DNA from 3 places in the Thalassotalea crassostreae genome. Region 1 is predicted to be linked to each of the others. Evidence: predicted binding sites of a transcription regulator. Region 1 holds the regulator's gene; each other region holds the start of a gene.
The links. Region 1 encodes sigma-54, which starts transcription at its own class of promoters, with help from an activator protein. Its sites were predicted from a motif close to GTTGGCACGNNNNTNGNNT; they were not measured.
Positions count from the first base shown of each region.

Region 2: the regulator sigma-54 is predicted to act here: its motif matches at 1,751-1,769, upstream of LT090_RS17125 (PEP-CTERM sorting domain-containing protein).
Region 3: the regulator sigma-54 is predicted to act here: its motif matches at 6,349-6,367, upstream of LT090_RS11155 (DUF4097 family beta strand repeat-containing protein).

Region 1 is NZ_CP017689.1:560,973-571,681, forward strand. Features, by position in the region: gene mgtE (magnesium transporter) at 1-693, opposite strand, end outside; gene LT090_RS02480 (HPr family phosphocarrier protein) at 853-1,128, opposite strand; gene rapZ (RNase adapter RapZ) at 1,137-1,982, opposite strand; gene ptsN (PTS IIA-like nitrogen regulatory protein PtsN) at 1,991-2,443, opposite strand; gene hpf (ribosome hibernation promoting factor) at 2,446-2,733, opposite strand; gene LT090_RS02500 (RNA polymerase factor sigma-54) at 2,758-4,254, opposite strand; gene lptB (LPS export ABC transporter ATP-binding protein) at 4,417-5,145, opposite strand; gene lptA (lipopolysaccharide transport periplasmic protein LptA) at 5,183-5,719, opposite strand; gene lptC (LPS export ABC transporter periplasmic protein LptC) at 5,709-6,275, opposite strand; gene kdsC (3-deoxy-manno-octulosonate-8-phosphatase KdsC) at 6,272-6,820, opposite strand; gene LT090_RS02525 (KpsF/GutQ family sugar-phosphate isomerase) at 6,834-7,808, opposite strand; gene LT090_RS02530 (calcium/sodium antiporter) at 7,829-8,800, opposite strand; gene LT090_RS02535 (outer membrane protein OmpK) at 9,070-9,861, shown strand; gene mlaF (phospholipid ABC transporter ATP-binding protein MlaF) at 10,214-10,709, shown strand, end outside.
Region 2 is NZ_CP017689.1:762,362-773,070, reverse strand. Features, by position in the region: gene LT090_RS03460 (Dyp-type peroxidase) at 1-822, shown strand, start outside; gene LT090_RS17125 (PEP-CTERM sorting domain-containing protein) at 913-1,683, opposite strand; gene hldE (bifunctional D-glycero-beta-D-manno-heptose-7-phosphate kinase/D-glycero-beta-D-manno-heptose 1-phosphate adenylyltransferase HldE) at 2,077-3,501, opposite strand; gene lpxL (LpxL/LpxP family Kdo(2)-lipid IV(A) lauroyl/palmitoleoyl acyltransferase) at 3,723-4,661, shown strand; gene glnE (bifunctional [glutamate--ammonia ligase]-adenylyl-L-tyrosine phosphorylase/[glutamate--ammonia-ligase] adenylyltransferase) at 4,701-7,565, opposite strand; gene LT090_RS03435 (hypothetical protein) at 7,768-8,730, shown strand; gene LT090_RS03430 (DUF350 domain-containing protein) at 8,743-9,645, shown strand; gene LT090_RS03425 (polyamine aminopropyltransferase) at 9,697-10,709, shown strand, end outside.
Region 3 is NZ_CP017689.1:2,599,506-2,610,214, reverse strand. Features, by position in the region: gene nuoI (NADH-quinone oxidoreductase subunit NuoI) at 1-71, shown strand, start outside; gene LT090_RS11180 (NADH-quinone oxidoreductase subunit J family protein) at 213-794, shown strand; gene nuoK (NADH-quinone oxidoreductase subunit NuoK) at 791-1,126, shown strand; gene nuoL (NADH-quinone oxidoreductase subunit L) at 1,129-3,027, shown strand; gene LT090_RS11165 (complex I subunit 4 family protein) at 3,027-4,640, shown strand; gene LT090_RS11160 (NADH-quinone oxidoreductase subunit N) at 4,633-6,192, shown strand; gene LT090_RS11155 (DUF4097 family beta strand repeat-containing protein) at 6,538-7,302, shown strand; gene LT090_RS11150 (Vgb family protein) at 7,621-8,805, shown strand; gene LT090_RS11145 (DEAD/DEAH box helicase) at 9,313-10,709, shown strand, end outside.

The DNA of each region.
Region 1 (10,709 bases):
GTCATGGCGTTCAAATAATGTTGCTACTTCTGTTTCGTCCATATCGGCAGGTACAGGCACCGTATCATAATCGGTAATTTCTGCGATTGTTTGCACAGGTCGGGCGGTAACTAAATTAGCGAGCGAAACCGAACCGATAAATTTATCCTCTCGGTTTACCACATAAAAAGAATCGGTTGCTTCTGGCAAGTCACCTTTTAATCGTAAATATCTTAAAATCACATCGATGGTAACATCTGGACGCAAGGTGATGGTATCGGTGTTCATGATACCGCCAGCAGTATCTTCGTCGTACGCTAACGCTTGCTCAACTCGAAGCCTGTCTTGTGAGTCCATTGACTTCAGTACTTCGTTGTATACCGAATCAGGTAGGGTTCTTAATACTTCAGCAAGATCATCTATATCCATGCCTTCGGCAACAGCTGCAACTTTTTCAGGTTGCATGTTTTTCAAAATACCTTTCCGCACTTCTTCGGATAATTCTTCGAGTATTTCACCGTGTAAATCTGGGTCGATGAGTTGCCATAATACATTACGGCTACGTGCAGTAGAGGATTCTAATAATAAGGCTATGTCATAAGCAGGTAAGTTCTGAAACATTTTACGCACGTAAACGAACATACCACTTTCAAGAGCGGTATTTATCTCGAGTAAACGTTTTTGGCTTGTGTCTTGTTCAGATATTTCCGGCATGATGCACCCTTTGCCGATTATTGTTCTTGGTTTTGCAGGGTTATCTATTTTCAGTTAGATAACTTGCTTTAATAATCAGAAGTTTAACGTAAGTAACGGTTTTTATCAGCTTTTTTCTTTAAATAAGGTTTATGTTTATTTTCTAACAGAACGAAATACTTAGTTTTCTTCATCAAACTTGTCTAAGAATAATTGGCAAACGGCATCCATCGCTTGCTCTGCATCATTTCCTTCGGCCTTCACTTGTACCTGCTTTCCTTGACTTCCTGTTAACAACATTAAGCCCATGATAGATCCTGCATCGGCTGATTTATTGTCGAGAGTAAGTGTTATTTTAGCGTCATAATTCTGACTAAGCTTGGCAAGTTTTGTTGCAGCACGGGCATGTAATCCAAGTTTGTTTTCAATAACTAATAGCTGTTCGAGTATATTCAATGGCTTACCTACGGTTTAATCTCGCGATGTCTAATTTGCACATCTTTGTCCTGCTTTTTGAACTGCTCAGCCAATGCTTCGGCAATATAGACGCTACGATGCTGTCCGCCTGTACAGCCAATTGCAATCGTTAAATAGGTTCGGTTATTGCGTTCTAAGTGTGGTAGCCAAGTCATCATAAATGAATTTATTTGCCAAACAAATTTGGTCACGATAGCCTGGCTTTGTAGAAAATCTTTAACCGGTTGATCTAGGCCGTTATAGGCTTTCAACCCTTGCTCCCAAAATGGATTAGGTAAAAACCTAGCATCGAACACATAGTCTGCATCAGATGGCACTCCATATTTGAAGCCAAAGGACTCAAAAACAATAACCAGTTTACCTGATGTTGTACCCAAAACTCGTTCGCGCACTAAATCGGCTAATTGATGTGGTGTCAGCTTAGTGGTATTTATATATAAATCCGCACGACTAGCGACCGGATCTAATAATTTTTTCTCCAATTCGATCGCTTGATCAAGAGCCATGTTCTGTCTGATTAGCGGGTGGAGTCGACGGGTTTCACTAAATCGACGAATCAACTCATCATTGTCTGCGTCTAAATACAGAATGCTTAATTCTACTGTATTGGGTAAATAATCAATAATTTCGCTAGCGTCATCAGGGTTGCTAGGCAAGTTACGGACATCGAGGGAAACAGCAACGTTCTCATAGTCGTTAATTACAGTATGAGTTAATGCTGGTAGTAAATTTACCGGAATATTATCAACGCAGTAATAGCCCAAATCTTCTAGTACCCTGAGGGCAACCGTTTTACCTGAGCCTGAGCGACCGCTGACAATGATTAATTTCATAATTACCCTTAAGTATTTCGTTCTATAAGTGAATATAGTTGTGTAGAAGTTTCACAACGCCTAACTTGTTTACTGATGTCTTTGTTACTTAACAAACGAGCAATACTCGCCAGAGTCTCTAAGTGCTGTTGGCAATGGTCTTCGGGAACGAATAAGGCAAAAAATATATCAACCTTTTTATCATCAATAGCGTTAAAAGCGATAGCTGATTCGGTGGTAACGAGAACTGCGATAGGTTGCTCTGAGTTATCTATTCGACCGTGTGGAATTGCTATTCCATTACCGATACCAGTACTACTAAGCTTTTCACGAGTCATTAAACTATTGAGTAAAGCCTTCTCATCACAACTTTTAATTTTAGTCGAAGCAACTCTACTGATTTGTTCCAGAACGTTTTTTTTACTATTTCCCCTAACGCCACAAAGTGTGCGTTCGGGGGTTAGAATACTACTTAAATTCATAATTAGTGTTTAGACAATTTAGCCTTGTGCTTTAAAACTTGACGATCAAGTTTATCAATTAAACTATCAATAGCTGCATACATATCTTCATGGTCTGCGGAGCCAAATATTTCACCACCATTTAAGTGAATCGTTGCTTCCGCAATTTGCTGCAGTTTTTCAACTTTCAATACAACATACACATTATTAATATGATCGAAATGTCGTTCCAATTTTTCAAATTTCTGATTCACATATGAACGCATAGAATCGGTAACTTCAACATGGTGACCTGATAGATTAATTTGCATAAGCTGTATCCTTATTTTATCGGTTTAAATTAAGCTCTTTCTTTGATTCGAAGGCGGGATTCCTAATGCTTCTCTATATTTAGCAATAGTTCGCCTTGCAACGTTAATTCCCTGCTCGGACAATAATAGAGCTATCTTACTGTCGCTTAATGGTTTGCTTGGTTTTTCAGCTTCAACCAATTTTCCAATTAACGCTCTAATCGCTGTAGAAGAACATTCTCCGCCGCTTTCAGTGCTTACGTGACTAGAGAAAAAGTATTTCAACTCAAAAATACCTCTAGGTGTATGCATATACTTATTTGTCGTTACTCGTGAGATTGTAGATTCATGCATTTCAACAGCTTCTGCAATATCATTTAACACCATTGGACGCATCGCTTCTGGTCCATGCTCAAAAAAAGCTTGCTGCATTTGTACGATACAGTTTGATACTTTCAATAAGGTTTCATTTCTACTTAATAGTGACTTGATAAACCACTTAGCTTCTTGCAAGTGGGTACGAATAAATTGGCCATCACTCTCTGAGGTTTTGCTTTTAGTCAGTGCTGCGTATTGTTGATTAATGCCTAATTTTGGCGCTGTGTCTGGGTTTAATTCTACTGTCCACCGGCCATTTTTCTTAAATACGCTGACGTCAGGAATGACATATTGTTCGTCACTTTTGGCTATCGCATCACCTGGTCTTGGGTTTAACGTATGAATTAATCGCATGACCTCTTTAAGCTCATCTTCTTTAAGCTTAGTTTTGCGCATAATGGTTCTAAAATCGCGATTACCGAGTAAATCAATATGATTTTCAATAACGTTCTTTGCGTCGTCTAAATGTGGCGTGTCTTTATCAAACTGTGATAATTGAATGAGTAAACAATCTGCAATTGATTGCGCGCCAACGCCAATAGGATCGAATAAATGAATACGTTTTAATACTGCTTCAACTTCATCTAATTCTACTTCTTCATCGCCGAGACTTTCTAACACGTCTTCGACAGTGATTGTTAAATAGCCGCTGTCATCGATAGCGTCGATAATGGTAGTCGCAATTGTCTTATCAGTGTCGGTAAATGGGGTTAACTCCATTTGCCAGTATAGGTGGTCTTGAATGGAATCTGAGGTTTCGCCTTGATAGACGTAATCATCATCGGAACTGGCTGCTATACCAGTGTTAGATGTACCCGCACTAAAGCTTTCTTCCCAGGTACTGTCGACCGATAAGTCTTCTGGGATTTCGGTTTTATTTAAGGCTTCTGTTGTCGAAATTTCATCTCTGCTAGGTGCTGCATCTTCAGTGCCATCAAGGCTAGCTTCTGCGGAAGATATTTGTTCAATGGACTCATTACCTGATTCACTATCTGATTCATTCGAACCAGTTTCATCAACTTCTAAAAGTGGGTTCGAATCAAGAGCTTCTTGGATTTCTTGTTGCAGGTCGAGAGTAGACAATTGCAGCAATTTGATTGCTTGCTGCAATTGCGGTGTCATGGTTAAATGTTGCCCCATTCGGAGCTGAAGACTAGGTCTCATTGTCGAAAAACAATTCCAAAAAATATTTATGCAAATTAATTTAAATATTGACTCTATTGTCAAAAATTAAATTTAATGCGTGAAAAGTAATGCTGTAATAATTATAAAAGAGAGCATTACTTAATTAAAATTACTTTGATATCTTAAATATCACTTTACTAACTATAGCGTGAATTTTTCACCTAGGTATACATCTCGAACATGTTGGTTACTAAGCACCTGTTCAGCATTGCCTTCCGCGATTAATTCTCCATGGCTTACAATGTACGCATGCTCACAGACATCAAGAGTTTCCCTAACGTTGTGATCAGTAATAAGTACGCCAATCCCCCTCGCTTTGAGGTGTAAAATTATTTTTTTTATATCGCCAACCGATATAGGATCAACACCTGCGAAAGGTTCGTCGAGCAATATAAATTGTGGATCGGCCGCTAGCGCGCGCGCGATTTCAACACGACGTCGCTCGCCGCCTGACAAACTTTGCCCTGTGTTTTCAACAATATGTCCAATATTAAACTCTTCTACCAATGACTCTAACTTTTCTTGACGGCCAACGTCATCGAGATCTTTACGGGTTTGTAATATCGCCATAATATTGTCAAATACACTTAATTTCCGAAATATCGATGCTTCTTGTGGTAGATAACCTATACCTTGACGAGCTCTTTCGTGCATAGGTTGCAGGGTTAAATCTTCACCATTTAAACTTACTTTGCCATCATCGGAAGGAACTAGGCCAACAATCATATAAAACGAGGTGGTTTTACCTGCACCATTTGGTCCTAACAGCCCTACAACTTGTCCAGCGTTCACTGTTATGCTGACATCTTTTACCACTTTTCGGCCTTTATAGGCTTTGGCTAAATTTTCTGCTTTTAAAGTTGCTGTCATCGCTTTCTTTTATCACTTAATGTATTTATTTATTTATTTATTGATTGTTTTCGATTGTGCTATCTAATTTTTCTTCGGTTTTTTTATCAACCGCTTTTTTAGCTTCCGGTTTCAATATTGTAGTAACCGCTTCAGTACTTTCAGCACTTAGTTGTTCGGTAGCAATGTTGTAGGTGATAATATCGCCTTGCACCATACTACCTTCTTGGCTGACCTTTGCATTACCTTTTATAATGATCATCTGCGAAGAAGGTGAATAGCTTATTTCATTTGCTTGTAGTTCAATCTTTTGTCCATCATCGAGTAATTGACTAAATTTTGCTGGTTTACCGCGAGCTATGTAAGTCTTGCTTTCACTGTTTGCATCATTGCTCACTTGCACTATATCGGCTTCTATATTTAAGCTTCCTTGGGTGATTTTTACATCCTCCATATAGCTAGCAATTTTGTTTTTTAAGTCGCTTGATTGTTTTTTCGCGACTATTTTAATTTCTTGTGTAAAATCAACTTCTGCAGCGTTTGCAAAAGTTGCAGTAAGCAAAGCGAATAATGAAAGTGATAATTTACGATTCATGTTTTTTATAAATTGTTTGTTCATGATTAATTAACGTCATTTTAGTTGTATTGATATCTACTTCTAAGCCGCTGCCATACATTCTAAAGTCTTTGCCTTTAATTATTATAGTTTGCTCGGTAGAGATAATGTTAGTGTTAAAGTCCATTAGTAATGACTGGCCATAAATTTCAGAGACTAAACCGTTTTCTTCAGAGGAAACAAGTTTTACATCGTCGTTTAACGAAAGCAAATGGCCTTTTGTTAATGAACCTGTTTTTGCACTTAAGGTCCATGTTGGCTTATTGTCTTTCGGAAAAATGGTATATTGAGGTTGCTCAAATAAGGTTTGATTATCTTGACTAAAATAAGTCATGTTCTCAGCATAAATTGTATGAACTAATTGACCTTGGGCGTCATACTGACTGGTACTTAATTTTTTTGCGACAAATGCTGGAGAGATTTCTTCATTCACTATTATAGGTACTGTTATTTGCGATTGCTGCCATTGCATGTAACCATAAATGGCTAACGCAATAACAAAAACTATGGTAGAGATACCATGCAATCGACTCATACACTACTACCTTTCGCGTCTAAAAGCGTTCCTTGGGCTTGCATGATAAGATCGGTTAACTCTCTTACAGCACCGCAGCCGCCATTGTTAAAAGTTTTGTAATCAGCCCCTTGTTTTACTAATGGATGAGCATCATTCACGGCAACGCCTAAAGCAACATGCTTAATGCAAGGTAAATCCGGAACATCATCACCTATATAGGCAATTTGTTCGGCATTAAGTTCTAATTGAGTTGCAATTTTTTTCAATGAAGGCAACTTATCCTCTTGTCCTTGTACTATATGCTTCACATTTAATGAGCGCATTCTGTTTTCAACAATATTAGACTTTCTGCCAGTTATAACGGCTACTTCGACGCCGCTGTCACCGAGTGCTTTAATGCCAAAACCATCTTTGGTATTAAAGGCTTTCAATTCTTCACCATCGTTACCTAAGTAAATTCGGCCGTCGGAGAATACGCCATCGATATCGCAGATTAGCAATTTTATGTTTTTGGCAATGCTGAGCGTTTCACTTGGAACTTGCCCATAGAGAGTATTTACCAATGTTTTCGACAAGTTATATTACTCCTGCTTTTAGAATATCATGCATATTCATTGCACCAATTGGTTGATGTTTATTGTCAACAATAATGAGTCCGTTAATGCTTTTATCTTCCATCGCCTTTAATGCCTCAGCTGCAAGCATTTCCTGCTTGGCAACAATAGGTTTTTTAGTCATAACGCTACTAATAGGATCTTGATGAATGTTCACTTGTTCATCAAGAATACGCCTTAAATCACCATCGGTAAATAAACCAGTTAAAATACTATTATTGTCGACGATAGCAGTCATACCTAACCCCTTTTTCGACATTTCAACTAAAGCGTCTTTGATTAACGCCGCTTCGTTCACAACTGGTAATCGTTCACCACTATGCATGATATCGGTCAGTCTTAATAATAGACGTTTACCCAAACTCCCACCGGGATGTGACAATGCAAAGTCATCAGCAGTAAAACCTCTGGCATTAAGTAGTGCGACGGCCAAAGCATCCCCCATAACTAATGTTGCTGTTGTGCTTGATGTTGGCGCTAATCCTAAAGGGCATGCTTCTTGCGGTACGGCGATGCAAATATGGGTATCACCTAACTGTGCTAATGTTGACTCAGTGTTGCCTGACATGGAAATTAATTTAGCCCCGATGCGTTTGATTACCGGAATTATCTGCAGTAACTCACCGGTTTCGCCAGAGTTGGAAATTGCCAATACCACATCATCTTTAGTTACCATCCCTAGGTCGCCATGACTTGCTTCGCCAGGGTGAACAAAAAATGCAGGCGTACCAGTGCTTGCAAGAGTAGCCGCAATTTTACCGCCAACGTGACCAGACTTACCCATACCTATTACGATAACTCTGCCCTGACATTCAAACATCAATTTGCAAGCATCGGTAAAACTGTCATCTATATACTTGTGTAAATTAGCAACAGCTTGTTGTTCTATATCGATAACCTTAGCGGCATTATTTTTAAATTGTTCTGCGTTTGGCATTAAAATCTCTCTTAGCCATTCTACTGACTAAATATTAGATATTGGTAGGCAATAAAGCCAATAAACAATACTGCGCCTTTCATGCGCGTAATTCTAAACTGGCCACTTCTACTAAAACATAACAAAAATAGTAAAAAGGTTGTGCCTATCATGTACGGAGCGTCTCGACTTGCGACCTCACTATCAACTGTGCCAGGTGCAATTAAAGCAGGTAGTGCAAGGACTGCAAGAATATTGAAGATATTTGAGCCAATAATATTACCCATTGCTAGGTCGTCTTCTTTTTTAATAATACTCATAACACTGGCAGCAAGCTCAGGAAGACTGGTGCCAATCGCTATGATTGTTAAACCTATGACTAAGTCGCTGATGCCGAAAGCTTTAGCTATAAAAGTTGCAGAATCTACTAAAAAGTGAGCGCTAAGAGGTAATAAAATAATGCCAAATGTTAACCAGAACATTGCCGCGGCAGTTTTTACATTCTCAGGAATGTCTTGTTCCGCTTCAAGGATCATCGGATCGTCGATTTTGTTTGATTTACGCTGTTTGAGTGAAACGAGTAATAAAATACTGATGAAGGCAACAAAACCTACCATCAAAATCACCCCTTCAATAAAGGTGAAATTTAAATCAAATAGCATATAGCTGGCAATTAACGTGATAACCAGCAAAATTGGAATTTCTCTTTTCAGCGTCATCGATGAAACAAGAAGTGGCTTGAATAAAGCGGTGATACCGAGCACTAAAGCTATGTTAGTGATATTTGAGCCAATGGCGTTACCAATTGCCGTATCAGAAGACCCTTGTAACGCGGCTGTCGCAGCGACGATCATTTCTGGAGCCGAAGAGCCCATGGCAACTATTGTTAAGCCAATAATCATCGGTGCAATACCAAAATTTCTGGCTATTGCTGCCGCGCCAAAGACAAATTTGTCGGCACTATAAACTAATGCTGCAAGGGATATTATTAATATTAAAATTTCAATGAACATTGAGAGCTCCAAAACATTAAGTTTAAATTGTCGCCGTAAATGCATTAAATTAAAAGAATTATTGAAAAATTCTTACAGTTTTTGCTGAATTCTTGCAACTTTTCTGATTTGTGAGTCATTTTTATCGCTTTTTGGTGTAAAAATATCAGTGAAATTGGCAATTCTTAGAAAACGAAATAAGCTTTTGGGTATGGCATGAAATTGTTTTGACTAAAATACGAAATGATTTCCATTAATAAATAACAATAAAGACGATACAGGGTTTATTTATGAAAACAGCATTAATTACGTTTGTTACTTCGACATTGTTGGTGAGTTCGTATGCGCAAGCTGAACAGTTTTATGGTTTTGCAGATGCATCTATTAACTACTTAGATTGGACTGATAAAGCCGAAGATCGGACTGACCCCAATATTGGCGGTCTTGGTGGGCCAAAAGAAGATTTTATTTATTTGGAAGTCGAAGGCGGCGCAGGGTTTGATTGGGGCGATGTTTATGGTTTCTTTGATTTGGAGAATGCCGAAAATAGTAGAACAGAAGGAGCAAATGATACTTCGGGTTTTCGCATTGCAATGAAAGGCTCTATAGCAGTCAATATCGGTGAATCAAATTGGAACCTTTATTCCCATTTTTATAGCTTTACCGAAGCGTCGGGAGGTTTTTTCGATCAAAACTTAGTCATTGGTGCTAGCTACGATATCTTTACTGAATCAGGTTTTTGGATTAAGCCATTTTTAGGAGTCCACATTGAAAATCAAACCTATGCTGGTTCCGGCACAAACGGTTATATGGGCGGTTGGGTGTTAGGTTATGATTTTCAATTGTTTGAACAAAAATTTACTGTCTCACAATGGCACGAAACAGAGTTTGGCCGGAAAGATCAATTTAGAAGCAATGGCGTCGGCACGTTAAGTGATACCGGTCAAAATGGCGCAGTCGCGCTTTGGTGGCATATTAGTCAATCGGTTACCACAGGTTTACAGTATCGTTACGCCGATCATAAGTTAGGAACTGCAGCCTACCACGATGCTATCATTTACACTGCTAAGTACAATTTCTAAAACGATATAAAGCAGTATAATTCGCAAGTTGTTATAACGTAGAAGTTATTTTTATAGCAACTTGGTGGGTTAGTTATGTATCGAAATACGTAGCTGCTTTATAATTCTTTCTAATTATTTTACAAAATGGTAATAACCTATTTGAACTTTTCAGAACTTAAGGGTCTTAACCATCTATACTAATACGAGTATTTGTTGTTTGTTCAATAAATAAACGAGATTTTGATTTATTGAGCAATTAATGTCACTTTTTGTGCCGTATATACAAATGCTTACTTATTTTTGGTGCAGTAACTAGCTTGCTGCGCTATTATCGAAATGATAATTAAAATTATTCTCAATATGTGGCGTTATGTCGGAAAATATAGTTGAAATTAAAAATTTAAGTTTTTACAGGGAAGAGCGCTGTATCTATGATGATATAAGCTTAACGATTCCGAAAGGAAAAGTAACAGCTATCATGGGACCTAGTGGTATAGGTAAAACCACCTTATTAAGATTAATCGGTGGACAATTAAAGCCGAGTCAAGGTGAGATCTTATTCTTAGGTGAAGACATCCCACAGTTATCTCGTGCGAAACTTTACGAACTTCGTAAAAAAATGAGCATGTTGTTTCAGTCTGGTGCGCTGTTTACCGATATGAATGTCTTTGACAATATTGCATTTCCTATGCGCGAACACAGTAAATTACCCGAAGATTTAATTGCAAAAATGGTCATGATGAAATTAGAGGCTGTTGGATTGCGCGGAGCGATGGACTTAATGCCTAGCGAATTGTCTGGTGGTATGGCAAGAAGAGCCGCTCTTGCTCGTGCTATTGCTCTTGATCCTGAGTTAATTCTTTATG
Region 2 (10,709 bases), 200 kb from region 1:
CTTGCTGCCCTTCCTGAAATGTTTGATCAATATGCCGATCAGTTTTCTGAAGCTAATATGGCGACTGTTATTGCCATTGGCGCCAACTACTGGGACGATTTTTATCCTGCATCTAGACCTAAAAATCTAAGACCATTCGAACAAATTCAAGCCGACGATAGGGTTGCACCTGCCACTAGCTACGATTTATTTATCGAAATCAGAAGTGATCGTGCAGACGTAAACCACGTAGTAAGTTCCAAAGTATGCGAATTACTTGGTGATGCCGTTGAATTAATCGAACAAGTGAAAGGCTTTCGCTATCTTGATGGCAGAGACTTAACTGGCTTTGTTGATGGCACCGAAAATCCTAAAGGGATGCGCAAACGTGAAATAGCGTTAGTAGCAGAAGAAGATGAATTTGCTAAAGGCAGCTACCTTCATATTCAACGCTATCGCCATAACATGCAACTGTGGGAAACATTAAAGGAAAAACAACAAGAAGATGTTTTTGCCCGTACCAAGCGAGACAACATTGAGTACGACAGTGCGGACAAACCAAATACGTCACATATCAAACGTGCTAGCGTTAAAGACAGTAATGGAAAATCATTAGAAATAGTCAGAAACTCAATGCCTTATGGTCACATGAAAGTACAAGGCTTGTTCTTTATTTCCTACTGTTACAGCCCAGAAAACTTTGAATTGATGCTAAAGAGCATGATTGAAGGTGACGGTTATGGAAACTTCGATCATATGTTGAAGTACACCCAAGCGGAAACTGGTGCAGCATTCTTTGCCCCTTCGGTAACCTTTATTGAATCCTTAGCTAAAGAAAAATAGGACGGTTTCAAAGAGCGATGAACGAACCTATACATATTAAGAAAAAGCACCATCGACGTGGTGCTTTTTGGGTGTTCAATAGAATTAAATTTATTGTTTTTTAAACCTACGTGATGCTAACCCCATAACCCCTATAGCGAAAATGACAAGTGTAGAAGGCTCGGGAACGTCCGCTGAACAATTTTCGCTACATACATCCTCTTCAAAACCACTATATTGAACACCTGCTTGAGACAAATTATAGAAACCAAATTTACCAGCGCTATTATTAAGATCCGAAAAGTGGAATATTTGCTCGTTATTGAATGTGCCACCATTAATTGAAATATTAATTTCTGAGGTAGAGTAGCCCAAAGTAAATTCATAGTTGGTATTGTTAGCCCAACCACGATTACTGCCATAATCAGTCCCTAAAACATCTATCCCAGCCCCAGCATGGCTCCACATGGCATTAAAATTATTAACATCAAAGCCTGTTGATATTTTAGACAATCGAAACCCTTCATAACCTATGACACTCCCACCAAGTGATTGCGTACCTTGCTTCCAATCAAAAAGGTAAAAATCGTCTAGACCATTAAAGCCAAAAACAAACCCAATAAAGTCGTTATCACCATTAGCATTTACGCTAAATGACCCTGTAAACTCAGAATTAATAAATGAATTTGTACTGGTAAAAAATGTTGCTGAGCCGTTAATTGTTTGCAAAACAGATGAACCATCAGCCGCAACTTCCCAATTACCGTTGGAAGACGTGCCTTGCTGAGTCCAAGTATTTAAATCGATTAAGCCAGCATTAGCAAAGCCACTGAAATACACAGCGAAACAAACAAGAGACGCCCTTATCATTTTTATATTCATTACATTTTCCTTAATAGTAGATTCCTAATAATGGGAATTTATTCTTAGTTATTGTTAATTTAATTTTAAGCAAAAATCAAACCAAGAAAGATAAGTAATTATTTATCAATAACTTAAAGAAAAGAACTCATTAATGGCGATTCATTATGTAAAAAAATCTGACATCTGTTTATCATTGCCGATTGTTGGCTATGAGCACTTTGTTCTTACCCATTAATTTAGCCGCAGCACTTCAATGAGGCCTTTCGTTTCGCCCTAGCACTTGAAAGATGACAGCGCTTTTTATTTATGTCACTTTGTGACATAAAAGGTATAGAGAAAAATGCCGATTAACATTTCTATGTTAACCGGCATTCATTTGTTATCTTTATCTAGAGATGAAAGTTTTTTAGATTAGTCTTTCAAACGTATGGTGTTGATAATTTCTGTGGTAGAAATACCTTCTTCGAAATTCAATATTTGAACTTCTCCGCCGTTAGCAATTACCTCTTCTCCGCCAGCAATCTCTTCTACTTTGTAATCACCGCCTTTAACTAATACGTCAGGGAGCAAATTACCAATTAAGCGTTGCGGTGTATCTTCGCTAAAGCTTACTACCCAATCAACGGCGCCAAGTCCGGCAAGTACAGCCATGCGTCGCTCGACTGGATTCACAGGGCGTCCTGAGCCTTTTAGGCGGCGAACTGAATCATCATCATTAACCGCGACAATTAGACGGTCTCCAATGTCACCAGCATGGCTTAAATACGAAACGTGGCCAGCATGTAAAATATCAAAACAACCATTCGTCATTACAACATTTTCGCCACGCTGTTTAGCTTGCTCAATAATGATTTTAAGCTGCTCTTCAGAAACCACACCGGAACCACTTTCTTGACCAAATGTAAGTGCTTGAGCAATTTCAATTTCACTAATGGTCGATGTACCAATTTTGCCAACAACAATACCCGCAGCAACGTTAGCCAAAGCACTCGCTTCTGCAAAACTTGAACCAGCGGCAATCGCTAAAGATAGTGTTGCAATGACAGTATCGCCAGCACCAGTTACATCATAAACTTCTTGTGCTTGCGTTGGAATATGCAGTTCTTCGTCCTGGCGAATTAATGTCATACCATGTTCAGAGCGCGTCACTAACAACGCTTCTAACTCCAGTTCAATAAGCAATGCTTTACCCTTGGCAACAAGGTCCGCTTCGTCTTTACATTCACCAACAACCGCTTCAAATTCAGATAAGTTAGGGGTAATCAATGTTGCGCCGCGATATTTAGAAAAGTCATGGCCTTTTGGGTCTACAACAACAGGGATATTATGGTTTCGAGCTAAACTTACCAGATCAGGAACATTTGATAACGTGCCTTTGTCATAATCAGATAATACTAAAACGTCGTGTTGCAATAGGTTATTTTCAACAATGCTGTTGAGTTCTGATTTATCGATTTCTGAAAATGACTCTTCAAAATCTAATCGTAACAATTGCTGATTACGGCTCATCACACGTAACTTGGTTATTGTTGGCACATCTTCACTGCGTGAAAATCGACAAATTACATCCATCGCCGATAAATGCGTATCTAATGAATCGGCAACTTCATCATCACCGGTAATTCCCGTTAATGTCACCTGACCACCTAAACTGGCAATGTTTAACGCTACGTTGGCAGCACCACCGGGTCTATCTTCGTCGTTATTAATTCTAACCACTGGGACAGGCGCTTCTGGAGAAATTCGAGCAGTTGGTCCAGTCCAATAGCGATCAAGCATTACATCGCCAACAACCATAACTCGAGTTTTATCAAATTTGGGAATATCTACTTTCATTGAGCTTTCCATTACGGATTATATTAAAGTATTATAATACTAATTAGATTAACTATGTGCGCAGTATTTGTATAAGAACGTTCTTAAAAATAATGCACTTATATTTATTCCACCTAGTATAAGCTATATTTAAAACTGTTAATGCAAGTGTAACATTAATTAGACTTATTTCCCTATTTTGTCGAAATTAGAATTGGTTAAACTATTGAGTTGATTGAACTTTGAGCAAAAATAAATCTATACAAACATCGATAAAGGCGAGCTTCTTTTTACCACAATACTGGTTAACTTGGCTAAGCGTTCTTTTTTTATACCTTCTCTCTTGGTTACCATATAAATTACAGCTTCTTATGGGCCGTGGTTTAGGTCGCTTAATGTTAAAAGTTGGCGGTAAACGTAAACGCGTCGCAGAGAAAAATATTAGCGTTTGTTTTCCCGAATTATCGGCTGAAGAACAACAAAAAATGCTGCGTCAAAACTTTGAAAACGCAGGTATTGGCTTGTTTGAAACCGGCATGGGCTGGTGGTGGCCAGATTGGCGAGTAAAACGGAAAATAAAGGTTAAAGGATTAGAGCACCTCGAACAAGCAAAGGCCGACGGTAGTGGCGTATTACTTTTAACCGTACATTTCTTATGTCTAGAGTTTGTTGGCCGTGCAACCGGTATTGTTCATCCTACCGTGTGTTTTTATCGACCAAATCATAACGCGCTATTTGAATATTTTCAGCATCGAGGTCGCGCTCGCTCAAATAAATATATGATCGAAAAAACCAACGTTAAAGGCATGCTCAAAGCTATACGTAAAGGTGAAACTAGCGTGTATCTACCGGATCAAGACTATGGTCGCAAGCGTTCGATATTTGTGCCATTTTTTAACGAGCCACAAACCGCAACAACCTTTGGTACGATGATGTTTGCCAAAATGAAAAACGTTAAAACACTCATGATCGTGCCTCGCAGATTAGAAGATAACAGCGGTTACTTACTAGAGTTTACTCCGGCATTTGATAACTTCCCAGTCGGTGATGATGAGCAAGATTTGACTCGAGTAAATAGAGAAGTTGAAGCCGCTATTCGCAAAGCTCCTGAGCAATATATGTGGTTACACCGCCGCTTTAAGACGCGCCCGAATAAAGAAGATCCACCTTTTTACAACTAATCTAGGTTAGATGAAGATGAGGTACTTACAGGCATAATTTTATGTCTGTAAGTATTTTTGATAAATCTTTTGAACCTGTTGACGAAAATCTAAAGACTGATCAGCAGCGATTTTAGTTGGTAAATCTTGCAACACTTGTTCGTGACCTTTGTTTCTAAGCTCGCAATAACTATCAACCAACAACTTTTCTTCATCTTCGCTAATTAACTTGGCCTTCGCTAACGCTTCAAAAACTCTGACATTATCACTATATTCCGTTAAATCTGGATATTGATGACTATAATTCAGCACCAAATATTGGGCCAAGAACTCTATATCTGCAAGCCCGCCAAGTGATTGTTTTACGTCGATAATATCTTCACTGCTTTGGTCTAAATGACCACGCATTTTTTCACGCATCTTGATAACATCAGCGGCCAATAGTGACTGTTCACGTTCATTCGCCAAAATATTTTTGCGGATTTCAGTAAACCTGTCGGCCAACGATTGATCGCCGTATACAAATCTAGCTCGCACCAACGCTTGATGTTCCCAGGTCCATGCATCTGTTTGTTGGTAGTGATTGAACGTATCAATGTGCACAACCATTAAGCCAGAATTACCCGACGGTCGTAGTCGCATATCAGCTTCATACAATATGCCATTAGGTGTTCGAGTATTAAATAAATGCAGGATCCGTTGCGCCATTTTTAAATAGAATTGAGTCGACGGTATTTGTTTTTCGCCATTTGTATAGTTGTCCGATGGGCAGCGGTGTACAAAGACTAAATCTAAATCGGAGCCATAACCAAGCTCAATACCACCTAATTTTCCGTAACCGATAACACCAAAGCCTTTATCGTCACTACCAGCAGTATACTCTGGCTGTCCATACCGCTGCACCATTTGATGCCACGCCATATTAACAACTTCTTCTATGGTGGCTTCGGCTAGTGCGGTTAAGTGATCGCTTACTTCCATCACCGGTAACACACCGCTGATATCAGCTGCAGCTATCTTAAGTTGTCGTGCTTTTTTAAATAATCTTAAACCTTCCATTTGAGCTTCAAGGTCATCTTCAGGAATACGCATCAATGCATCTTGAATATGAAGTTTATAGTCGCCTAAATCAGCGATAGCGAACAGTACATTAGGGTCGATCAACTCATCGAGCAAGATTGGAAATTTAGCTAAATGTTCACTGATCCAAACACTGCGGCCACACAGTTTTAATAACTGTTTAAATGCACCTAGATTCTCATATAACAATTCTAAATAGGCAGTTCGAGTGGCGATTTTCAATAAAATATCAAGTACACGGGGCAGCAAAATATGGACATTTTCTTCACTCGTTAGCAACTCCAGCAATAGTGGAATTAGCTTGTCTAGAATTAAACGGCCACGGTTGCCAATACTGCGTTTGAGCAAATCATGTTTAAAGCTACTTATTTGAGAATGAATTTGTTGACTTTGCCAATCACTTTGACGTTGTTCGATCCAATGAGTCGCTTCATCTTCATCCCAATTTGCATGCCAATAAGTGATCCAATGTTGATCAACACTGGTGCTTTGCTCGTTATCCTCACCAATCAAACTCTTAAACTCTTGATTGACCGCTTGCATATGTTGCTGACATAATTCTAAATACTCGCTCCAATCAGACAAACTGAATAATTGTACTAATCGAGCCTGGTCAATTTTTTCATCGGGAAGCTGCTGTGTTTGTTGGTCTTTAAACGCTTGAATGGCATTTTCACTGCGACGCAAAAACAAATAAGCTGAGCGTAACTTCGCCGCCGACTCAGCACTGACACATTCATACTCGACCAAAAGTTGCAGCGCCTTTAACAAATTTCTTTGTTGTAATTCTCTCTCTCGTCCACCGCGGATAAGCTGAAATACTTGCACAATAAATTCAATTTCGCGGATACCGCCGACGCCAAGCTTAATATTGTATTGTAGTTTTCGACGCCTCGCCTCTTGCGCGATCATTTGTTTCATATGACGGAAACTTTCGATCACACTAAAGTCAATATAGCGTCGGTAAACAAAAGGCCTAAGTAGATTATTTAATTGTTCATGATATTCGCTATTACCGATAAGCCTTGCTTTAAGCATGGCGTAACGTTCCCAATCTCTGCCCTGCTCTTGGTAATAATTTTCCATCGCGGTAAAGTTAAGTACTAAAGGTCCACTTTCGCCAAACGGCCTTAACCTCATATCAACCCGATAGACAAAACCATCGGTTGTTACTTGATTCAGCGCGGTGATCAGCTTTTGTCCAAGGCGAGTAAAAAATTGCTGGTTATCTAGCGCGCGTCTGCCACCAACGGTTTCGCCGTTTTCAGGAAAGGCAAATATCAAGTCAATGTCAGACGAATAATTTAATTCTTGTCCGCCAAGTTTACCCATGCCATATACCAACAATGGTTGTTCATTGCCATTGCCATCTTGTGGTTGACCCCATAAGTTCTGGCAAAACTTTGTTAACCAATCTAGTGCTCCACAAATTAATGTGTCAGCTAAAGCAGAGATATTTGCCAACGAAATTTCAGCATCAACATTTTTACATAAGTCAGCAATTGCAATGGCTATCATTGCTTGGTTTCGACAATCACGTAACACCTTATGGAGCTGAGTCTCGTCAGTACAATCAGCTAGTTGTTTAGCTAAGTAATCTTCAATGTTATTCAATTTAGTGAAATCAAAGGTATTACTATTAAAGATTACCTCGACCCATTGCGGCTTGGCGATCAATTGATCAGCAATAAAATCACTATAACCAAACGCCGAGCGCAATATTTCTAACTGCGGCTCATTTAAACCATGACCAAGCTCAGCAGCGCGCTCTGAAAAACGTGCAAAATATAATTTCTTTTGATTATCAATAACATTTGAGATGTCGTGAGTTGCAGGGTTATTCACTTTCAAGCTACCTAATTAATATCCGTGTTTTGATGCTGTTGTTATTAATGCAAATGACAATTTAATCATTAGACATAATATGTCTTTGATGCTTTAATAGCGATTCAACTTTATGTGCTTTGCTAAAGTTTATGAAACGATTTGATTTTATTCTATTAAAATCATTTTTTAACTTTAGCATTTTTGAGGGAAGTGCACAGAAATGCAAATAATTAAATCAATATTGCTGATTTTAATCGTAAGTTTAAGTGGTTGTACCGACCCTTTAATCGCCAAGATTGAACAGCAAACACCGATAACTCAGCAACGGCTTGCTCAGTTAGCTACCGCTTTAAATGATGGTCAAATTCGTAATGCGACCTTGATTAAGCAATATGGTGACAGTCTTCTTGAAACTAAGCCAGAATTAAAGCCGCTGATCAACGAATTCAAAAAAGACGCGACCACTGACGGCCCTATGTTTAAAGGCTTGCAAGATCGTTTGCAGACGGTGCAAACACAGCCACAAATGTTCGCTGACAATAAAGCGATATTTGACGAGTTAATCAGTATCTATCAGGCAGCAGATCCACAACTGTATTCAGACGCGCTATCTGATCCATTAAACGTTTTAGCTGATATGTCAGATGGCGCTTTACCAAGAGTAAACTCATTATCTAAACAGCAAAGCATGCAAGCTAATAATGCCCAAGATTTTGGTTATGGTGAACAACTCATCGGAAACCCAAGCTACGGCCAATGGCAAACCGGCAGCAATGGCATGTCTTTTTGGGCGTGGTATGGCATGTATTCTATGATGGGTGATTTATTCGGAAACCGCCGTGTTTATTACAGTAACTGGGGCAGTAATCGTGGCTTTAGTTATTATAATGATTACGGCCGCAGCCGCTATACCTCACCGAGTCAATTTCGTAAACAAGCCTCGGTAGAAACTCGTACTCGTAAATCATTTGCAAGTAGCGGTAAGAAGTACCAAAGCCCTTATAGTAAATCACGTACCGGTTCGTCAGGGTTATCTCGCCAAAGCCAAAGCGCGAAAGCAAGCTCTGATAAATTTAGACAACGCAGCAATTCTAGTTATGCGAGTAAATCAAAATACTCAAACAAAGCTAGCTTTAGAAACAGCAGAAGTAAAACGTCTCGTGGCTTTAGTCGCGGCAAATAAATAGGAATAATAATGAATAACTTATTTAATATCACCAATATCAGCCAAGACATTATGGTCATTTTGGCTATCGATGTGGTAATCGCCATTTTGCTGTTAAGTGCTATGCGAGTTATCAATGGATTGACTGCCAAAGTTAATACCACTGAAGAGTTAGCAAAAGAAGATAACTTTGCTTTTGGTATTAGTGTCGCTGGCTCTATTTCAGCACTTGGTATTGTTATGACCGGCGCGATTACAGGAGAGGCCGCTAATAGTTACGAGCTAGAAGCTATTGGCATGTTTTCTTATGGTTTATTCGGTTTAATACTGATCAAAATTGGACGTTTGGTTCATGACAAATTGGCGTTGAATCAACTTGATAAAATTAAACAAATTAGAGAACGTAACGTCGCCGTAGCCCTGGTCGACGCGGCAAGTGTTATTGCAACTGCAATCGTTATCCGCGCAGTGTTAATTTGGGTAGAAGGGTTAAACTTATACACCTTTATCGCCATCACTTCTGGCTTTATCGTGTCACAGGTTATCTTAATTTTAATTACCCGTATTCGTGAGACCCACTATGCACGAAACAACCAAAAAGATTCGATGCAAGAAGCATTTTGTCACGGAAATGTTGCACTAGCACTTCGCTACAGTGGACAAATCGTTTCAACAGCGTTGGCAGTAACCGCAGCGAGTTATTTCTTAATTTATACGCCGGAAACGATTGTTGAAAATCTGGTCGGCTGGTTAGTATTTGGTTTAGTGATGACTGTGGTTGTTTCATTGTTAACGGCTATTGCTAAGCGCATTATTCTTTGGGGCATTAACTTATCAGAAGAAGTCGATAGACAACACAACGTTGGTGTTGCGAGTATCGAAATGGCAATTAGCATAGCTATTGCAATGATCCTTACCGCTTTAATGGCTTAGATATCGTTATTAATCACATAAGTAAGAAGTTCTAATGTTGAATTGGATAACATGCTAAGCCGATTAAAATCTCGTCTTTTTTGGGATGATACTTTATTAATCTTAACCATGGCCGTACTAGCCGGTTGTGGTTTGATTTACGAATATCTGTTGTCTCAATATGCAGGCCGTGTGCTTGGTATTATGGAAAGCACTATCTATGCAATGATCGGACTCATGATCGTTGCCATGGGACTTGGTTCGTTCGCTGCACGAAAAATTAAGTGCAGCTATAACGGCTTTGTAATCTTAGAGCTGATTATCGCCCTACTCGGTAGTGCCTCTATTTTAATCATTGCAGGTTTTATCGGCTTTTCACAGGTTCTACCAAGTACCATTGCTAACCTATTTGCCTTACCCGCTGACGCCATACCTAACGGTGGAATATTCAAACAAATTTCGGCGCTAGCATTCACCACACCTTATATATTTGGCTTTGTTCTTGGGTTTTTCATTGGTATGGAAATACCGCTAGTTGCACGCATACGTGAGCAATGTCATCAACAACATCTTGAGCATAACTTTGGCACTATGTATGGCGCTGATTACATCGGTGCTGGCGTCGGGGCTGCGATTTGGGTGTTGTTTTTATTAAGTATGGATATCAGCAAGGCTGCTGCGATCACAGCGTCTTTAAATTTAGTCGCTGGTATCGTCTTTATGGCCCGATTTTGGTCATTATTAAAATGGCGAAAAATTCTAGTTGCTGGTCATGTCTTGTTGATGGTGATCATCTGCTTAGTGTATATGGTTGGTAATCAGTGGCTCAATAATATGAGTAACTTACTGTTTCTCGATAAAGTGGTTTACAGTGAACAAACTCGTTATCAACAAATGACTTTTACCAAACGCAAGATGGGTCATGGTCAAAATAATATCGTAAGTTTCTATCTGAACTCAAAATTGCAATTTTCTTCAAGCGATGAGCATATTTATCACAGCTATTTGGTAACCCCTGCTCTCTCCGGTTCGGCGCGTCATAAAAACATATTGATTGTTGGTGGCGGTGACGGTTTAGGCTTACG
Region 3 (10,709 bases), 1.8 Mb from region 1:
CTGGGGTAAAAGATAAAGGTAGCGGTGAACACGAAAAACCACCGGTAAATGTAAAAGATCTAATGCCATAGTTGTAGATCTTGCCACAGTTGGCGAATTAGCAATTCAACAAAGCGAAATAAAGAAAAGAATTATGAAAACAGGTTCTAACCAATGATAAGCACAGACAGTATTGAACTAGATGCAAAACATAATGTCTCCGGAGAGAAATTATGATGATGCAATTGCCATTTTATATCGCCGGTGCAATCGCTATTTTCGCATCGCTTAAGGTGGTGTTAGGTAGCAATGCTATCCATGCGCTGCTGTATTTAGTGGTATCGCTATTAGCGGTGGCTGTGTGTTTTTATTTTCTTGGCGCGCCATTTGCGGCTGGGCTGGAAGTGATTGTTTATGCTGGCGCTATTTTAGTTTTATTTGTTTTTGCTGTAATGATGTTTGATTTACAAGGCGATGACGCAGATGTGCACTTCTCCGGACAATATTCTAACCCGCAAGCTGGTCAAAGCTTAAGTAAAGGCTCGGGTAGCAAGCCCGGTCAAGGTTTTGGTCATTGGTTTGGTCCATGTATTTTGGCGTTTATTTTGTTAGCAGAATTTATCTATGTGTTAGCTGTCAGCGAACACCCACTGCAAACCAGTACCATAATTGATGCCAAAGAAGTTGGTACTTTGCTCTATGGCCCGTATTTATTGGCAGTCGAGATTGCGTCATTTTTATTATTGTCGGGCTTGATCGGGGGTTACCATTTAGCTAAAGATACCGAGCAAGATAAGTTAGGGGGGCACTTATGATCCAAATCCCTTTAACTCATGGCATCGCCTTAGCGGTGATCTTGTTTATTATTGGCTTTGTTGGCGTCATTGCGAGACGCAACATCCTGTTTATGTTGATGAGCTTGGAGGTAATGTTAAATGCCGTAGGGGTTGCATTTATTAGCGCCGGAAGTGCTTATGCAGAAGCGGACGGGCAAATTATGTTCATCTTAATTTTAACCCTGGCCGCAGCAGAAGTTGCGTTAGGCTTAGCATTGCTGATCCAAATTAATAAACGACGTCAGTGTCTTGATGTTGATCGCCTGAACGAACTAAACGAGCTGAACACACTCAACGAGGGTAAGGGGTGAGCATGGATAGCACAATAGTAAATAGCTTAGCGATGCAGGTACTGTCATGGTTACCATTTTATCCGCTTATTAGCTTTTTATTGTTAATCACATTGTCTAAGCGATTATCTTGGCAACTAGCCTCGTTTATTTCAGTTGGCGCGGTAGGACTGAGTGCGTTAAGTAGCTTTTATTTATTACAGTCGGTAATGGTCGCTCCCGACTCGCAATTAACCGCGGTGCTGTGGCAATGGTTTAATCTTGGTGAAGAGACGATAAATGTTGCCTTACATCTCGATTCACTTTCAATGGTAATGACTCTTGTGGTCTCCGGAGTTGGTTTGTTAATTCATGCTTACGCCGCATCGTATATGCACAGTGACGAGAACTTCTCGCGTTTTATGGCCTATATGAACCTATTTATTTGCGCGATGTTATTGTTGGTTCTTGCCGATAATCTTGTATTGCTCTATCTAGGTTGGGAAGGCGTTGGTCTGTGTAGTTTCTTATTGATAGGCTTTTGGTATCAGCAACCTGAAAATGCGCTTGCCGCTAAAAAAGCTTTTATTGTTACTCGGATCGGCGATACGTTTTTAGCGATTGGTTTATTTTTACTATTTCGCGAAACCGGTACACTTACGATTGCAAGTTTATTTGATGGTCAAAACATAACGAGTTTGCATACCACATCATCAGATTCTGACATGCCATTTTGGATAGCATTATTATTGCTAGGTGGTGCGGTCGGTAAGTCGGCGCAATTGCCACTGCAAACTTGGCTACCAGATGCAATGGCAGGCCCTACGCCGGTAAGCGCATTAATACATGCAGCAACCATGGTAACAGCAGGCGTTTATTTAATTGCCCGTATGCAAGGTTTGTTTTTGTTAACACCAGAGGTGATGACATTAGTGTGTTGGGTTGGAGCGTTAACATTGTTGTTGGCGGGATTTGCGGCCTTAGCTCAGCGCGATATCAAACGAGTATTGGCCTATTCAACCATGAGTCAAATTGGCTATATGATGCTGGCATTAGGTGCGGGCGCATTTTCTGCCGGCATAATGCATTTAATGACCCACGCATTTTTCAAAGCGTTGCTATTTTTAACTGCGGGCAGCATTATCTTAGCGCTTCATCATCAACAGAATATCTTTAAAATGGGCGGCTTGTTTAAAAAATTACCGTTAATTTCAATATTGTTCTTTATTGGTATTGCCGCTTTAATTGCCTTTCCTGGCACATCAGGGTTTGTCTCAAAAGAAGCGATCATCGCTGAGTTATATGGCTCAGCTACGGCTGGCCCAGTGTTTTGGTATATGGCGATATTAGGTGCATTCATAACCAGTATTTATAGTTTTAGATTGGTATTTATTACCTTTTTTGGCCACTATCGTGGTGACGAGGAAGTTCATCCAGTTAAAGAAAAACTGCAACTGGTACCGTTAATTATCTTAGCTGCGCTGTCAATTGCTGGTGGTTTAATTAGCCTCGATTTATCAGCTGTATTAATCGCAGAAACTGGGCCGGATACCAATAATGCAGCACAAATGTCTCCGGAGTCTGCTGATGCAAGTTGGTTACATGCGGTAGCCATTGCCACCCCGTTTGTTGGTGCCATCATTGCCTATCTATTGTATTTTCCCAAAGCAAACTCAACGGTTCGAACAAGCAATTTTGCACTTTCCAACTTCTTTGCCGGTGGTTTAGGGTTTGACCGCTTGTATCAAGTATTGTTGGTCACGCCGTTTGTGTTTCTCGCACGCATTAATAAATCCGACCTAATTGATCAAATAGTTAACGGCATAAGCTGGAATGTGACGAGTTGGCATGAAGTATTCTCAGCTACGCAAAACGGTCAATTACGCTGGTATGCCGCAATGATAGGTATTGGTTTAGCGCTATTGTTGGGGGTTATTTTATAATGTTGACGCAATTATTATTATTAATCTTCGTCGGAGGTATTTTTGCTTGGGTTGTGGAGAACCATCGCCCCGGTACCGCTAAGTGGGTAAGTTTATTTACTATTATCATCGCGTCATTAAGCTTTATCGATGTTATCCGACAACACCCTGGTGTCTTTATCGACTACCTGCCATTTAGCCTTACTCCGTGGATTTCATCCTTTAATATCTATTACGCAACAGCAGCGGACAGCTTAAGCGTCGTCCTTATTTATCTTACCTTATTTCTTGCCGTGATCTGTATCTTAGTGTCATGGAAAGAAATCAAACATCGAGTCGGCTTTTACTACTTTAACTTAATGGCGTCTATTGCTGGAATAATTGGCGTATTTATCGCATCAGATTTATTTTTATTCTTCTTCTTTTGGGAAGTGATGTTATTGCCAATGACCGCGTTAATCGCTATTTGGGGTCATGAAAAACGAGTCTTTGCAGCGATTAAATTTTTTATTTTTACACAGCTTTCTTCACTGTTAATGTTGGTCGCAATTATCGCCTTAGCGTTTGTCCACAAGCAGCAAACCGGGGTGTTAAGTTTCGATTACTTTGCCTTGCAAAAATTAACTATCGACATTGAATTACAATGGTATTTAATGCTTGGTTTCTTTATTGCATTTGCGGTGAAACTCCCAAGTTTTCCAGTTCACAGTTGGTTGCCAGATGCGCATACGCAAGCACCAACTGCTGGTAGTGTTTTACTTGCCGGAGTATTACTAAAAACTGGTGCATATGGCTTGATTCGTTTTGTCTTGCCGTTATTCCCAGATGCCACCGAAGCTTTTGCTGATACGGCAATGTTGTTAGGTGTGATCAGCATCATTTATGGCGCCAAGTTAGCCTTTGCCCAAACCGACTTTAAACGCCTTGTCGCCTATAGTTCGATATCGCATATGGGGTTTATCATGTTGGCGTTATTTAGCTTTAATGCCATTGCCTATCAAGGCGCGTTAGTCACTATGGTCGCGCACGGATTAAGCAGTGCTGCACTATTTTCAATGGCCGGCTTTTTATATCAACGTTTACACAGTCGTGATTTGGTTATTATGGGCGGATTATTTGCCAGTGCGCCAATCATGGGCGGCATGTTATTAGCTTTTGTTGCAGCAGCATTTGGCTTACCAGGAATGCTTAATTTTGTTGGTGAATTTATGGCATTGGTTGGCAGTTTTGCCAGTAATCCAACAATGGTGATTATTGCCGCTCTCGGGTTAATTGGCTCCGCAATTTATGGCATGCACTTATTTCAGCGAAGCTTTCAAGGCAAGGTAAGTCACGAAATTATCGACTTAAATGCGAGAGAGTTATTGGTCTGCATATCCTTACTGGGCGCGCTTATATTGTTTGGTATGAAGCCGAATTTGTTACTTAATAATTTATTGGTAACTTCTGCAGGTGATTTAACGGTGATTCAACCAATTGCCAATGCTAATTCTAATGAAAAAGTGAATACAGGTGCGAATACAAATGCTAATACCCAAGCCGACTCACAACTAACATTATTAAAGCAAACCGCACTGCCGCGGATTTCAGCCCCTGTGATTAGCAGCAACAATGTGGAGAAAGGCGATGAGTGAACTTGAATTATTAGCCATTGCACCGCAAATAATTTTGTCTGCAGCTATCGTGATGCAATTGTTTATGATCGCTGTTAAACGCTCTATCAACATGATCCAATTATTTACTTTGGGCAGCATAATTATTGCTGCGACGAGTATATATTTAGTTCTACCCGCGTTAAATACACAAGCTACAATCTTGTTTTATTTTGATGGTTTTTCGCTGGGGATTAATGTACTTATTTTTGCCAGTGCGGCAGTTGTTACTATCGTGTCTAATCGTTATTTACGTACCGGCATTGAAGTGCACGATGAGTTCTACGTCTTGTTATTATTAGCAACACTTGGTGCCAGCATACTGGTTATCGCTAACCATTTTGCCAGCGTGTTTTTAGGCCTAGAATTACTATCTATTTCACTTGTTGCCATGGTGTGTTATTTACGAGATCGCAGTCAATCTCTAGAAGCGGCGATGAAATATTTAATACTCAGTGCAACGGCGTCGAGTGTGTTGTTATTGGGGATGGCATTTATCTATGCGTATAGTGGCGATCTAACCTTTAATTATATCAATACCGCAGTAAATATGGTTACAAGTGAGCAATCAAGAATATTGTTTTTTGTTGGCTCAGTACTGATACTTTGTGGTTTTGCTTTTAAGTTATCTTTGGCACCATTTCATTTTTGGACGCCAGATGTTTATCAAGGTGCTCCTGCACCGGTTACCATGTTTTTGGCGACTGTATCAAAGCTGTCGATGTTTGCGGTATTGGTTAAGTTTTGGTTTATCGCCGAACAATTTAAGCAACAGCAGTTACTCACAGTGATCACCATTATCGCTATAGCATCTATGTTGATCGGTAATCTATTAGCGTTAAAGCAAAGAAACCTAAAACGTTTATTGGCCTATTCATCCATCGCTCATATGGGCTATCTATTGATTATCTTAAAAGTCAGCGCTATTGAATCATTGCAACTTGCCTGGGAGTCGGCGTTATTTTATTTAATGGCGTACACCTTTTCGACCTTGTTATTGTTTACATTCTTAGGGCAAGTATCTAATGCTAACAAGGCCTGTGATGTCGATGATTTGGACAGTTTACGCGGGTTCTTTTGGCAAAACCCTATGCAAGCAAGTTGTTTAATGGTGGCAATTTTATCGTTGGCCGGTATCCCATTAACAGCGGGTTTTATCGGTAAATTTTACTTGTTATCAACCGCTGTTGTTAATGACGCATGGGTGTTACTTAGTGCCTTGGTTGTGGGTAGTGCAATTGCCCTTTATTACTATCTAACCATCATTTTTGTGATGTTTGATAAGCATGCTAGCACGGCATCTAGCGTCAGTGAGTCTAACAGCGCTAACACCTCAAACAGCACTAATACCTCAAACAGCTCTAGCGACTCAAGTATCGACTCTGATAAAGATAGTCCTAAGCCTATATTTAAGTTACACGCGATACCACATATTTTAATGGTGACCTTAGGTATTACATTATTATTGTTTGGCATCGTCCCCGATATTATTTCTGAAGAGGTTCGCATCTTTGCGCTTTCCAAGTTTGGCTAGCTTTGGCTAAATTTTGCAAATTCTGGTTAAATTCGGCTAGTTCATATTTTGGCAAATCTGCTAAATAGTGGTTAAAGTTACTAAATAAAAATGACAAATTTATAACAGAACTATGGGGGTAAACTTAATAAGCCTTATAAAACAATTACTTATAAAGTTGGCACTATACTTGTAATGTTTCCTGTAAGATTAATGTAAATATTAGGTTTTAATTTGGTAAAAATGGTCAATTTATAAAGGTTACTTAAAATAACCGATATAATTTGATTACTTTTTTCATTGAGCCTAAATAAACCAAACTAAATCGAATACGAGTTTAATAAAAATCAATATCAGGGATTTACTATGAAAATGACAAAAATTGCAGCACTAATTACCGGTTTACTTATTTTACCTGGTTGTGTGATCCACGTTGGCGCGAACGGCACCAGTGCAGATGTTAATATTGAAGAAAAACTAACATTGAACTCCGCAGATATTAAAACACTTGAAATTGACGCCGGAGCAGGTTTTCTAATTGTAAATGGTAACAAACAAGCGACCAACATTGATGTTGATGCTGATATCTATACCACTGATGACAAAGACTATGAGTTAACACTAACAAGAAAAGGCGACAAAGCTGTACTTGTAGCTAAACATAGTTCGGTTCGTATTTCGTGGGGCGATTCTCCAAAAATCAATGTCACTGTTTCAGTACCAGATAGCATTGCTCTAGATATTGATGATGGCTCAGGTTCAATTGATGTGAATAACATTAACAGCAACGTTGATATTAAAGATGGCTCAGGCTCATTAAATGTAAAAAATATCCAAGGTAATTTAAACATCGATGATGGCTCGGGGTCACTAGAAGTTGCCAATGTAAGTGGTGATGTTGAGATTGAAGATGGCTCGGGCTCAATGTTTGTGACTGATATTAGTGGCAGTGTCAATGTTGACGATGGCTCAGGTGAAATGGTTTTACATCACATCGGTGGCACCGTCGTTATTGACGATGGCTCGGGTAGCATTGAAGTAAAAGATGCTGGCGGTCTTAGAATAACTGAAAGCGGCTCTGGTGGTGTGAACATCAAAGAAATTAAAGGCAAAGTAGACGTAGATTCTTAACCTAGAAACTCGCTTTTACAATATATTTTCCCAATAACACGCTCTACGAAAGTAGGGCGTTTTTTTATTTTTAAGCACTTTTAATTTGCTTGAGGCGCAAAAGGAGGTAACTGAGGTGATGTACTGCTTTTGTAAGAAGTTTTGTAATAAGTTTTGTAAGAAGTTTTGTAAGAAACGCTAGCGACTTTAACGTTAATTAAAACAACCTATTGCCATTCTAAGTGAACTGTAAGACTAAAATCTGCTTTATTTCATATCGATAAAATTAAGCTAATATTAAGACGTTACTTATAAAGGTTTGATATCGGCGGGAATAAAATGAAAACTGTTTTAAAGACTTTCTACAAAACCAAAACCAAAACCAAAACCAAAACCAAAACCAAAACCAAAAGTAAAAGTAAAACTCTGGGTAAAGCTGTGGCAGCTATTTGTCTCATGGCCAGTATTTTTAGCGCTAGTTATGCATCGGCGATAACAGCTCTTTCTGTTTCAGCTAAAGCTTCTCTCGTTGTTTCAGCTAAAGCTTCAGTGGCAACCCCAACAGTAACCCCAGCAGCGACCAATAGTGCGCTACTTGAAATTAAAGAATGGCAAGTGCCATGGCCGAAAACTCGCCCTCGCGATCCAGCAGTAGATAGTAATGGAGTCGTCTATTTTTGCGGTCAGGGCGGCAATTATATTGCCAGCTTAGATCCTAAAACTGGTGAATTCAAACAGTTTACCCTGCCAGATAATACTCACCCTCATAACTTGATCATCGATAAAAACAATATGATTTGGTATGCCGGTAATCGCAATAATCATATTGGTAAGCTCAACCCTGTTGATGGCAGCATCGAGAAAATAATGATGCCTGGCAAAATAGAAATAGACCCTCACACCTTAATATTTAATAAGCAAGGCGATATCTGGTTTACCGCACAATGGGGGAATCAAGTAGGGCGCTTAACCACTAGCACTGGTAAAGTTGATTTGATTGATATGAAGATTGCCCATGCGCGACCATATGGCATCAAAATGTCAGCGCAAAATATTCCTTATGTGGTGCTATTTGGCACTAACAAGGTCGCTAAAATTAATGCTGATGAATTATCTTTTTCACTCATCGACTTACCTGACGCCAATGAGCGTCCACGACGACTGGAAATAACCAGCACCGACTTACTGTACTATCTTGATCATAAAACAGGCTATCTTGGCGAAGTTGACCTCAACACCGAACAAATCACCAAATACGCCATGCCAGAAGGTAATAAAGCGAAATTGTACGGCTCGGCCATGGATAGTAATAATCGAATCTATGTGGCTCTCACCGGCACTAAGCCTGTTAAAATTAGAGTGTTTGATTCAAAAACTAAACAATTAATAGCTGAGGCTGATGTACCAAGTGGCGGTGGCAGTGTTCGTTACATGTACTATCACCAAGCAAGCGATGAAGTTTGGTTTGGTAGCGATGCCAATACGATTGGCGTTATAAAGTTAATACAACAAGCAAAAGACTAACAGTCGATATTCGACAGCGAGATTGAGGGGATGGGCGAGTAAGTGCTGATAAAGTAATAAGTATAAGGTGTTAAATTGGTGTAAATGAACGAAAAGCCGGTAGTTTCGCTAAAAATCTTTATAAAATCGTACATTATACGCCTAAATGACCATTAATTACATATTGTTACTTGCATTAAATTTACAAAACGGTATGATGCGCTCAATTCCTGCACGGCAACAGAACTTAAGCTTTAAACATGCGTTTGCATACTTAAGCTTCTATGAATTGCCCCGCAAATGTGAGCAGGAGACTAAGAGTGGTTATTTTCGCCCGCTGACTTGCCAAGCTAAACACGATTCCTATTCGTTTAGCATAGATCACTGAGATCTCGCTATAAGTCTTGAGGTGGATAACTTTGAAATTTTTCGCAGTTATGTGCTTTAAGACAATATCTATACTATTGCAGTATTTGTAATGGATTGATTTGCCTCATTGTATTGCTCTGCCTTTTGAGAACACAATTAATGTCTGAATCAAACAATACATCGGTTACTTTTGACCAACTAGGTTTACCTGAAATTTTATTATCATCACTTAAAGCTATGGGCTTTGAGCATCCGACTCCTATTCAGGAAAAAACTATTCAACCTTTATTAAACGGTCGTCACGTTTTAGGTGAAGCGCAAACGGGTACTGGTAAAACAGCCGCGTTCGGTTTACCTGCTTTAGCAAACATCGATGTTAAACTTCGCAAGCCACAAATGATGGTATTAGCACCAACGCGCGAATTAGCGATACAGGTTGCTGAAGCATTAGAATCTTTCGCTAAAAACATGAAAGGCCTAAAAGTTGCAACACTTTACGGTGGTCAATCTTATGGTCCACAATTATCAATGTTAGAGAAAGGTGCACAAGTTGTTGTTGGTACACCGGGTCGTCTAATGGATCACCTACGTCGTAAAACGTTAAAGCTAGATGCGATTAAGTTCTGTGCTCTAGATGAAGCTGATGAAATGTTAAACATGGGTTTCTTAGAAGACATCGAATGGATCCTTGACCACTTATCAGGTGAAACACAAATGGCTTTGTTCTCAGCAACGATGCCACCAGCAATCAAGAAAATTGCGGATCGCTTCTTAACAGATGCAGAGCACGTAAAAATTGCTGCTAAGAAACAAGCAAAAGCAAACATCACACAGTTAGCTTGGAAAGTATCAGGTATTAACAAAAACACCGCGATTGAGCGTATTGTTGAAACATTCGATTTCGATGCAATGCTAATCTTCGTTCGTACTCGTAACGATACTTTAACCGTTGCTGAAATGTTAGAACGTCAAGGTTACCCTTGTGCAGCACTTAATGGTGACATGAACCAAGCACAACGTGAGCGCACTGTTGATCAACTTAAGTCAGGTAAAATTTCTATCATGGTTGCAACTGACGTTGTTGCTCGTGGTCTTGATATTCCACGTATTGACTTAGTACTTAACTACGACTTACCAGGTGATTCAGAGTCTTACGTTCACCGTATCGGTCGTACCGGTCGTGCTGGTCGTGAAGGTACGTCGATTTCATTCGTACGTCCTCGTGAAATGTACAACTTACGTCATTATGAGCGTTTAACATCAGGCACAATCAATACTTTTGAATTACCATCAGTTCAAGAACTTGGTGGCATCCGTATCGAACGTGCTCGTAAAGCATTAGTTGAACTAGCTGAAAACAAAGATTTAACCGCGATGCGTGAAATCTTAGTTAAGATGGCTGCAGATTCTGAAGTATCAATTGAAGACTTAGCGGCAGCGTTATTGTTTGAAAAACAAATCAAGCAACCGTTCCAACCAAAAGAAGATCCTCGTCCACGTCGTGAACGTGCGGATCGAGACAACCGTGAAACTCGTGGTCGTAACGACAGAGATGG